DNA from 3 places in the Uliginosibacterium sp. TH139 genome. Region 3 is predicted to be linked to each of the others. Evidence: predicted binding sites of a transcription regulator. Region 3 holds the regulator's gene; each other region holds the start of a gene.
The links. Region 3 encodes sigma-54, which starts transcription at its own class of promoters, with help from an activator protein. Its sites were predicted from a motif close to TGGCACGCTTNCTGCTNA; they were not measured.
Positions count from the first base shown of each region.

Region 1 (3,092 bases), on a different contig from region 3:
CTTGGGCAGGTCGTCCTTCTTCACGCCGAGCAGATCGATGCGCTGGCCGCCGGTGACCTTCACCGTGGGTACGGCGTACTTGTCCGCTGCATCGGCGATGGCGCGCAGCTCGTCGGGCGTGGTGAGGCCGCCGAGCATGCGTGGCACCACCGAGTAGGTGCCATCCTTCTGGATGTTGGCGTGGGCGCGCTCGTTGATGAAGCGGCTTTGCGCGTCATCCTTGGCCTCGTGCGGCCAGGTGGAAATCAGGTAGTAGTTCAGTGCCGGACGACAGGAGGCGCAGCCATTGGGCGTCTTCCAGGCCAGCGCGTGCATCACGGCCGGGATGCTGGTCAGGTGCTGATCGCGGATGGCCTTGCGTACTTCGCCATGCGAGTGATCGGTACAGCCGCACACCGGCTTGCTGGTTGAGTCCGCCGGGGTGTAGGCGCCGCCCACGGTGGAGGCGATGATCTGCTCCACGAGCCCGGTACAGGAGCCGCAGGAGCTGGAGGCCTTGGTGTGCTTCCTTACATCATCGAGCGTGAACAGGCCCTGTTCCTTGATGGCCTTGACGATGGTGCCCTTGCACACGCCGTTGCAGCCGCAGATCTCGGCGGTGTCGGGCAGGCTGGCGGCCTGGTTCTGGCCCTTGTGCCCCGCGTCGCCGAGGTGGCTCTTGCCGAACAGCAGGTGATCGCGGATGTCGGCGATGTTCTGGCCGTCCTTGAGCATCTGGAAGTACCAGGAGCCGTCAGCGGTGTCGCCATAGGCCACGGCGCCGACGATCTTGTCGTCCTTCACCACCACGCGTTTGTAAACGCCCGCCGCCGGGTCGGAGAGCACGATGTCCTCAGTGCCTTCGCCGCCGGAGAAGTCGCCGGCCGAGAACACGTCGATGCCGGTGACCTTGAGCTTGGTGGAGGTGACCGAACCCTGATAGCGGCCGATGCCGAACTGGGCAATGTGGTTGGCGGCGACCTTGGCCTGCTCGAACAGCGGCGCGACCAGACCGTAGGCGATGCCACGGTGGTTGGCGCACTCGCCCACGGCATACACGCGCGGATCGTAGGTTTGCATCGTGTCATTGACCACGATGCCGCGGTTGCAGTGAATGCCGGCCGATTCGGCCAGCGCGGTGTTGGGGCGGATACCGGTAGCCATCACCACCAGATCGGCCGGCAGGGTTTCGCCGCTCTTGAGCTTGAGTGCGCAGACGCGGCCACTTTCGCCCTGCACCAGTTCGGCGGTGTGGGCACCGAGGCGGAACTGCATGCCGCGGGCCTCGAGCTCCTTCTGCATCATGTTGGCCGCGGTCTTGTCGAGTTGGCGTTCCATGATCCACTCGCCGATGTGCACCACGGTGACGCTCATGCCGCGCAGGATCAGGCCGTTAGCGGCTTCCAGGCCGAGCAGGCCGGCGCCGATCACCACTGCGTGCTTGTACTGGGCGGCGGCATCGATCATCGCGTCGGTATCGGCGATGTCGCGGTAGGCGATCACGCCCGGCAGATCCTTGCCCGGCACCGGGAGGATGAAGGGATTCGAGCCGGTGGCCAGCAGCAGGCGATCGTATTCGGCTTCTGTCCCGTCCTCAGCGAAAACCTTGCGTGCCTTGCGATCGATCTTGATGATCTTCTTGCCGGTCTGCAGGGTAATGCCGTTGTCTTTGTACCAGTTCCAGTCGTTGAGAATGATGTCCTGGATGGTCATCTCGCCGGCGAGCACCGGCGACAGCATGATGCGGTTGTAATTGGGATGAGGTTCGGCGCCGAAGACGGTGATGTCGTACATGTCCGGAGCGATCTTGCGCAGCTCCTCGAGCGTGCGCACACCGGCCATGCCATTGCCAACCATGACGAGCTTGAGCTTTTCCATGCGGTTCCCTCTGTTGAAAGCTGAGGACGTCTTGACATACGTCCTGTTCATAAATCTTCAGCTACACCAGAGATCGCCCTTGACCCTGTCCGGACAGCTTCGTTGCTGGCCGGTTGCGTACGGCAGGATTGCCCAGCCGTACTTGGTGCTCGATATTGATCCAAATCAAAGCACGCGTTGTGCCAGACTTTTTAACTCATTGAAATTCAAGGGTTTGGTTGTTTTTATAGTGTTTTTATCAGGCCTTCGATGCACTCGCGGAGGGCGAGGATGCACGTTCTTGAAGCATGGCGCCGCACTCTTTATTTGCTCAGGAACAGGAGCAGCAGGAGCAGGTTGGCGATCAGCGACAGGGCGCACACGAGCTTCAGCAGCGCGTGCGGGTCGCGCTCCAGCAGCGGGCGCTGGCGTGGCACGGCGAGCGGGCGATGGGCGCCGCGCTGAAGGGCCAGCAGGAATTCTTCGGCGGTTTCGAAGCGGCGCTCCGGTTCGCGTGCCACGGCTTTCAGCAACACCGATTCGAGCCATTCCGGCAGGTCCGGCCGGTAACGTGTGGGCGGCACCGGGTCGCCAAAGCGCGGATGCTGGAAGGGTTCGATCTCGCCGTACGGATACTTGCGGGTGGCGAGTTCGTAGAGCGTGACGCCAACGGCGTACAGATCGCTGGATTCGTTGGCGCGCGGGCGCTCGGCACCTTGCTGGAAGAGCTCCGGCGCCATGTAGGAAGGGGTGCCGGGATTGTTGATCTCGCCGAAGCGTTCGCCTTCGTGCTGGCCATCGGCGGCTGCCACGCCCAGATCAAGGATGCGCAGGCGCCCATCGGCACCCAGGTGCAGATTGTCCGGCTTGATATCGCGATGCACGATGGCCAGCCGATGCAGAGTGGCCAGCCCCTTGAGCAGGCGCTCTCCTGTCTCGGTTACTTCGGACGCATTGAAGCGGTGGCCGCGGGCGAGGCGCTGTTTGAGGCTCTCCCCTTCGTGCCAGCTCATCAGGTAGTACAGGTGGCTGCGCGAGGGCCACGGGATCACCTGCGGGAAGGCTGCATCGGTGACCCGGCGGGCAATCCACTCCTCGTGGGCGAGTGCGGCGGCATCCTCCAGGTCGGCGCTGGCATGCAGGGTCTTGAGCACGGCGATACCGCCGGCGGGCATGCGCACACGGTAGAGCAGGGTGATGCGCGAGTCGTGCAGCACATCAAGCACCTCCAGCCCGTCCAGGCTTTGCCCCGGTTT
Region 1 covers NZ_PKRR01000002.1:266,273-269,364, reverse strand. The annotation lists gene nirB (nitrite reductase large subunit NirB) at 1-1,857, opposite strand, end outside; gene C0V76_RS04880 (bifunctional protein-serine/threonine kinase/phosphatase) at 2,160-3,092, opposite strand, start outside.
Region 1: a site for sigma-54 is predicted at 2,025-2,042, ahead of nirB (nitrite reductase large subunit NirB). Genes of this name have one in related genera too.

Region 2 (3,092 bases), on a different contig from region 3:
ACAGGTTCTTGTCAGCCGGTTCGCCCGGGTGGATCTTGTTCTGCACGCCATCCAGACCGGCCATCAGCAGAGCGGAGAACGCCAGGTAGGGGTTGGCCAGCGGATCCGGGAAGCGGGCTTCGACGCGGCGAGCCTTGTCCGATTGCACGTGCGGGATGCGGATCGAAGCGGAACGGTTGCGAGCCGAGTAGGCCAGCTTGACCGGAGCTTCGTAGTGCGGAACCAGACGCTTGTAGGAGTTGGTGCCCGGGTTGGTGATGGCGTTCAGTGCCTTGGCGTGCTTGATGATGCCGCCGATGTAGTACAGAGCGAAGTCGGACAGGCCGGCGTAGCCGTTGCCGGCGAACAGGTTCTTGCCATCCTTCCAGACGGACTGGTGCACGTGCATGCCGGAACCGTTGTCACCCACGATGGGCTTGGGCATGAAGGTGGCAGTCTTGCCGTACTGGTGAGCGACGTTGTGCACCACGTACTTCAGGGTCTGGGTCCAGTCAGCACGTTGCACCAGGGTGCTGAACTTGGTGCCGATTTCGTTCTGGCCTGCGGTAGCCACTTCGTGGTGGAACACTTCGACCGGGATGCCCAGTTGTTCGAGCAGCAGCACCATGGTGGCGCGGATGTCTTGGTGGCTATCAACCGGGGGAACCGGGAAGTAGCCGCCCTTGACGGTCGGACGGTGGCCGATGTTGCTGCCGTCCTGATCTTCAGCGGTGGCCCATGCGCCTTCGTCGGACTTGATCTTGACGAAGCAGCCGGAGATGTCGGCAGACCAGCTCACACCGTCGAAGATGAAGAATTCGGGTTCCGGGCCGAAGTAGGCGGTGTCGCCCAGGCCGGAGGACTTCAGATAGGCTTCAGCGCGCTTGGCGATGGAGCGCGGGTCGCGGTCATAGCCCTTGCCGTCGGACGGCTCGATCACGTCACAGGTGAGGATGACGGTGGTTTCGTCGAAGAAGGGGTCGATCTTGGCGGTGGAGGGGTCCGGAGCCAGCAGCATGTCGGAGGCTTGAATGCCCTTCCAGCCAGCGATGGAGGAGCCGTCGAAAGCGTGGCCGTGGTCGAACCACTCTTCATCCACCACATGCGACGGAACGGTCACGTGTTGTTCCTTGCCGCGGGTGTCGGTAAAGCGCAGGTCCACGAACTTGGCGTCGTTTTCCTTGATCAGCTTGAGTACGTCTTGAGGGGTCATTTAACTCTCACTCCTGGTGTGTTGAACCGAGATGGACAAACCTGTCCGCGCCAGCGGGGCTGTGCGTTAACGTCGGACAGGAAGCATGTACCATGCCATAGGGCGGGGCGGATTTCCGCGTTCGACGTATTCCGGCCAAAAGGGCACCGGCCTACAGGGAGCGGCAATTGTGCCACAAGCGCCCTGCAAGGTGATTTTCTGTGTAAGCACCAAGATGGATCATTGATTGTCTTGAATGCATCTTTGTGGTGCATTTTTGCTTTTGGGGTCTCACGGGCCATACTTCCTGGTCCCGACAAACTGAGTAAGAGTTGAAGCCATGGCTAGTCTGAGTGAGTTGCTGGGTCTGGCGCGCGAGCGTGCCGAAAAGATGAATCTGCCGTACGCCGGGGCGCTGACGCCAAGGGAAGCGTATTGCGTGCTGGAGCTCGCCGGTGGCGCGGCGCGTATTGTGGACGTACGTACGCGCGCCGAGCTCGACTGGGTCGGACGGATTCCGGGCGCTGTTGAAATCGAGTGGAACAGCTATCCCGGCAGTGTGCCCAACCCGGATTTCGAGCTGCAGCTGAAGAAACGGGTTGATAACGAGGCCTTGCTGATGTTCATCTGCCGCAGTGGCGCCCGCTCGCATAACGCGGCGATGGCTGCGGCGGTGGCTGGGCTGGCCGGGTGTTACAACGTTCTCGAAGGTTTTGAGGGGGACAAGGATGCGCATGGTCGGCGCGGCAAGATAGGCGGCTGGCGCCATGCGGGTTTGCCTTGGTCGCAATCCTGACTCGGCATTGAGGTGTAAGGAGCGCTGCGCGAGGGGTAGAATCTGTATTCCCCGGGGTTTCCCCCTTGCTTCTCCCCTCACGGCAATGCAACAGATCATTTCCTTCGACCACTTCAACGCTCTCAAGGATGCCGAGGCACATGCACGCATCCGCGCCGCCAAGGAAAAGCTTGGCAAGCGCGTCGTGTTGCTGGTGCACCATTACCAGCGGGCCGATGTGTACCAGCACCTAGATCTGACTGGCGACTCGCTCAAGCTCTCGCGCTTGGCGGGTGAGACGGATGCCGAATACATCGTGTTCTGTGGCGTGCACTTCATGGCCGAAGTGGCGGACATCCTGTCCAAGCCGAATCAGATTGCGATCCTGCCGGATCTGGCCGCAGGCTGTTCGATGGCAGACATGGCTAACCTGGCCAAGGTCGAGCGTTGCTGGCGCGAGTTGCGCGAGGTGCTGGATACGCCCGATGAGCAGGTAACTCCGGTGACCTACATCAACTCGGCGGCAGACCTGAAGGCCTTTTGCGGCGAGCATGGCGGCATCGTATGCACCTCCAGCAATGCGCCGAAGATCCTCGAATGGAGCTTCGCCCAGCGCGAGAAGATCCTGTTTTTCCCGGATCAGCATCTGGGCCGCTGGAGCGGCTACAAGATGGGCATTCCGCTGGAAGACATGGTGGTGTGGGATCCGGATCAGCCCTATGGCGGCCTGACTCACGAGCAGATCAAGAAAGCAAAGATGCTGCTGTGGAAGGGCCACTGCGCGGTACATCAGATGTTCCAGCCCTCGCACATCGCTAACTGGCGCAAGGCGAATCCGGATGGCATGGTCATTTCGCATCCGGAGTCGGCCTTCGAGGTGTGTCGGGCGTCGGATTACGTTGGCTCCACCGAGTACATCATCAAGGTGGTGAAAGAGGCTGCGCCGAATACCAAGTGGCTGGTCGGCACCGAACTGAATCTGGTTAACCGTCTTGCTGAGGAGGTGAAGCACGAGGGCAAGCTGGTGCAGTTCATGAGCCCGATGGTGTGCATGTGCTCGACCATGCAGCGAATCGATCCGCAGCATTTGGCGTGGACACTGGAGAACCTGGCTGCCGGAAAAATCGTCAACCAGATCAGCGTGCC
Region 2 covers NZ_PKRR01000006.1:86,542-89,633, forward strand. The annotation lists gene glnA (type I glutamate--ammonia ligase) at 1-1,192, opposite strand, end outside; gene C0V76_RS14380 (rhodanese-like domain-containing protein) at 1,512-1,967, shown strand; gene nadA (quinolinate synthase NadA) at 2,053-3,092, shown strand, end outside.
Region 2: a site for sigma-54 is predicted at 1,273-1,290, ahead of glnA (type I glutamate--ammonia ligase). Genes of this name have one in related genera too.

Region 3 (3,092 bases):
TAAGCTGTTTGAAGAAGCCCGCCGCTTCGCTCAGCTCGACAGCCTTGCGCCTGCTCGCCACGCGCGAACATTCGAGGCTGGAGCTGCGGCGCAAGCTGGCGGCAAGAGCCGGCGCCGACGATGATGTCGAAGCCGTGCTGGATCGCATGGCAGAGACAGGTCTGCAGTCTGACGAGCGCTTTGCCGAGAGTTTCGTGAGATCGCGCGCCAGCCGCTTTGGTGCCGCGCGCATCCGTCGTGAGCTGGATGACCGGGGTGTGGATCGCGAGACGGCAGCTGGCGCCATGGGCGAGGCTTTGCAGGAAGATGAACTGATGCGCGCGCACAGCGTGTGGCAGAAAAAATTCGGGGTGTTGCCGCAGGATCACAGGGAGTGGGCGCGTCAGGCGCGCTTCCTGCAGACCAGAGGGTTTGCGGTCGACATCATCAGGAAACTCTTGAAAGAAACACTGGATGAGTCTGCTCAGGGTTAGCAATCTGCAGAAACGCTACAAGGCACGCACCGTAGTGCACGACGTGTCCTTCGAGGTTGGCAGTGGCGAAGTGGTGGGCTTGCTGGGGCCGAACGGCGCAGGCAAGACCACCTGTTTCTACATGATCGTCGGCCTCGTACGTGCCGATGGCGGCAAGATCCATCTCGATGGAACCGAGCTCACCCATTGGCCGATCCACAAACGGGCGCACCAAGGGCTCTCCTATCTGCCGCAGGAAAACTCGGTGTTCCGCAAACTTACGGTCTCCGAGAACATCATGGCGGTGCTGGAGTTGCAAAAGCTCTCCAGCGCAGACATGGAAAAACGTCTGGATGAGCTGCTGGATGAACTCAACATCGGCCATTTGCGCGAAGCGACCGCTATGTCCTTGTCCGGCGGTGAGCGCCGCCGCGTCGAAATCGCGCGTGCGCTGGCCACCCGTCCGCGTCTGATCCTGCTGGATGAGCCTTTTGCCGGCGTTGATCCGATTGCAGTGATTGATATCCAGAAAATCATCAGTTACCTCAAGGCGCGCGGTATCGGCGTGCTGATTACCGACCATAATGTGCGCGAAACCCTCGGTATTTGCGATCACGCCTACATCATCAATGCGGGTGAGGTACTGGCTGGCGGCAAACCGGCAGAAATCGTGCAGAATGAACAGGTACGGCAGATTTACCTTGGCGAACACTTCCGCCTCTAGGCTTGGCCGCTCCGCACCTCCCCGTCTGTAAAGAATGAAACCCTCGCTTCAGCTCCGCCTTTCCCAGCAACTTGCACTCACCCCGCAGTTGCAGCAATCCATCAAGCTGCTTCAGCTGTCCACGCTCGAACTCAATCAGGAGATCGAACGCATCCTGCTCGAAAACCCGATGCTGGAGCGTGAAGGCGGCGACGAGGAAAGTGATGGACCCGTCCCTGTCGAGGCGGGCGAAGCCAGTGTGGCAACGGCGGGTGAGGAATACCGCATCGAATCCTCTGCTTCATCCTCCGGCGATGAGGATTTCGAGTCGCCGAGCGTGACGGACATGCCGGACAACATCGGAGAGGCTTACGACAGCGTTTCGGATGATGATATCGGCGAAGCTGCCGAATGGCGCACGGAAGGCGCCTCGCGGAATGGCGGTGGGGACGACGATGATTCCGACTTTCAGGAATTCCAGGCCGCCGCTACTTCCTTGCGGGATCACCTGCTGGGGCAGGTCGCCCTGATGCCGCTGGTTGATCGTGATCGTGCGCTGGTGCAGCTGATCATCGAAGCGCTGGACGACGACGGTTTGTTGCTGCAGGACCTCGAGGAACTTCTGCCGCTGATTCCGGCCGAATGGGAAGTAGAACTCGATGAGTTGAACATTGCCTTGCATCAGGTCCAGAACCTTGACCCCGCTGGCATCGGCGCTCGCAACTTGCAGGAGTGTTTGCTCCTGCAGATTCGCGCTTTGCCGGAAAGTGCCACGCGCGAGCACGCCATGCTGATCGCGGACGGCAATCTGGAATTGCTGGCTGCGCGCGATTTCGCGCGCCTCAAGCGGCGCCTGGGCTGCAATGATGATGCCTTGCGCGCAGCTCAGGAACTCATTTGTCATTTGAATCCGCGTCCGGGGGCTCAATTTGCACCGATGGAAACGCGCTACGTGATTCCGGACGTGGTGGTGCGCAAGCAACGTAGCGGCTGGACGGTAAGCCTCAATCCAGAGGCCATGCCGAGGCTCAGGATCCATCGGGTCTACGCCGATATACTTCAACAGAACAGGGGCGTAAGTAGTTCCTTGTCGGGACAGCTGCAGGAAGCCAAGTGGCTGATCAAGAATGTGCAGCAGCGATTCGACACCATCCTGCGTGTTTCGCAGGCCATCGTCGAACGTCAGCGCCAGTTCTTTGATCATGGTGAAGTGGCCATGCGTCCGCTGACCCTGAGGGAGATCGCCGAAGAGCTGGAGCTGCATGAGTCAACGGTGTCGCGGGTGACCACCCAGAAGTACATGGCCAGTCCCCGCGGTGTGTTCGAACTGAAATACTTTTTTGGCAGTCATGTTTCCACCGATACCGGTGGTGCATGTTCAGCAACGGCGATACGCGCGCTGATTCGCCAGCTGGTCGCGGCCGAAGACGGGAAAAAACCCCTGTCGGATGCCAGGATTGCCGAATTGTTGGGCCAGCAGGGTATCGTGGTGGCACGCCGGACGATTGCGAAATACCGGGAGTCGCTGAATATTCCGCCGGTCAGTCAGCGCAAGTCGATCTAACAGGAGAGGAGTAGTTTTATGAATCTCAACATCACCGGCCATCATCTGGAAGTCACTCCCGCTTTGCGCGAATATGTGGTTTCCAAGCTCGATCGGGTGATTCGCCATTTCGATCATGTTACGGCGACCCATGTGACCCTCTCGGTACAGAAACTCAAGCAGAAAGCAGAGGTGACTGTTCACGTGCGCGGCAAGGATATCCACGTGGAAAGTGAAGACGACGACCTGTATGCCGCCATTGATGCGCTGGCAGACAAGCTGGATCGTCAGGTTCTCAAGCACAAGGAAAAGATCAGCGATCACAACCGTGAATCGATGAAACGGCAAGGCGCCGAGAGCGCCAGCTGAAGCGCTGGACGCAGCCGGTCTGGAC
Region 3 covers NZ_PKRR01000001.1:764,041-767,132, forward strand. The annotation lists gene recA (recombinase RecA) at 1-3, shown strand, start outside; gene recX (recombination regulator RecX) at 9-473, shown strand; gene lptB (LPS export ABC transporter ATP-binding protein) at 454-1,176, shown strand; gene C0V76_RS03555 (RNA polymerase factor sigma-54) at 1,211-2,719, shown strand; gene hpf (ribosome hibernation-promoting factor, HPF/YfiA family) at 2,738-3,067, shown strand.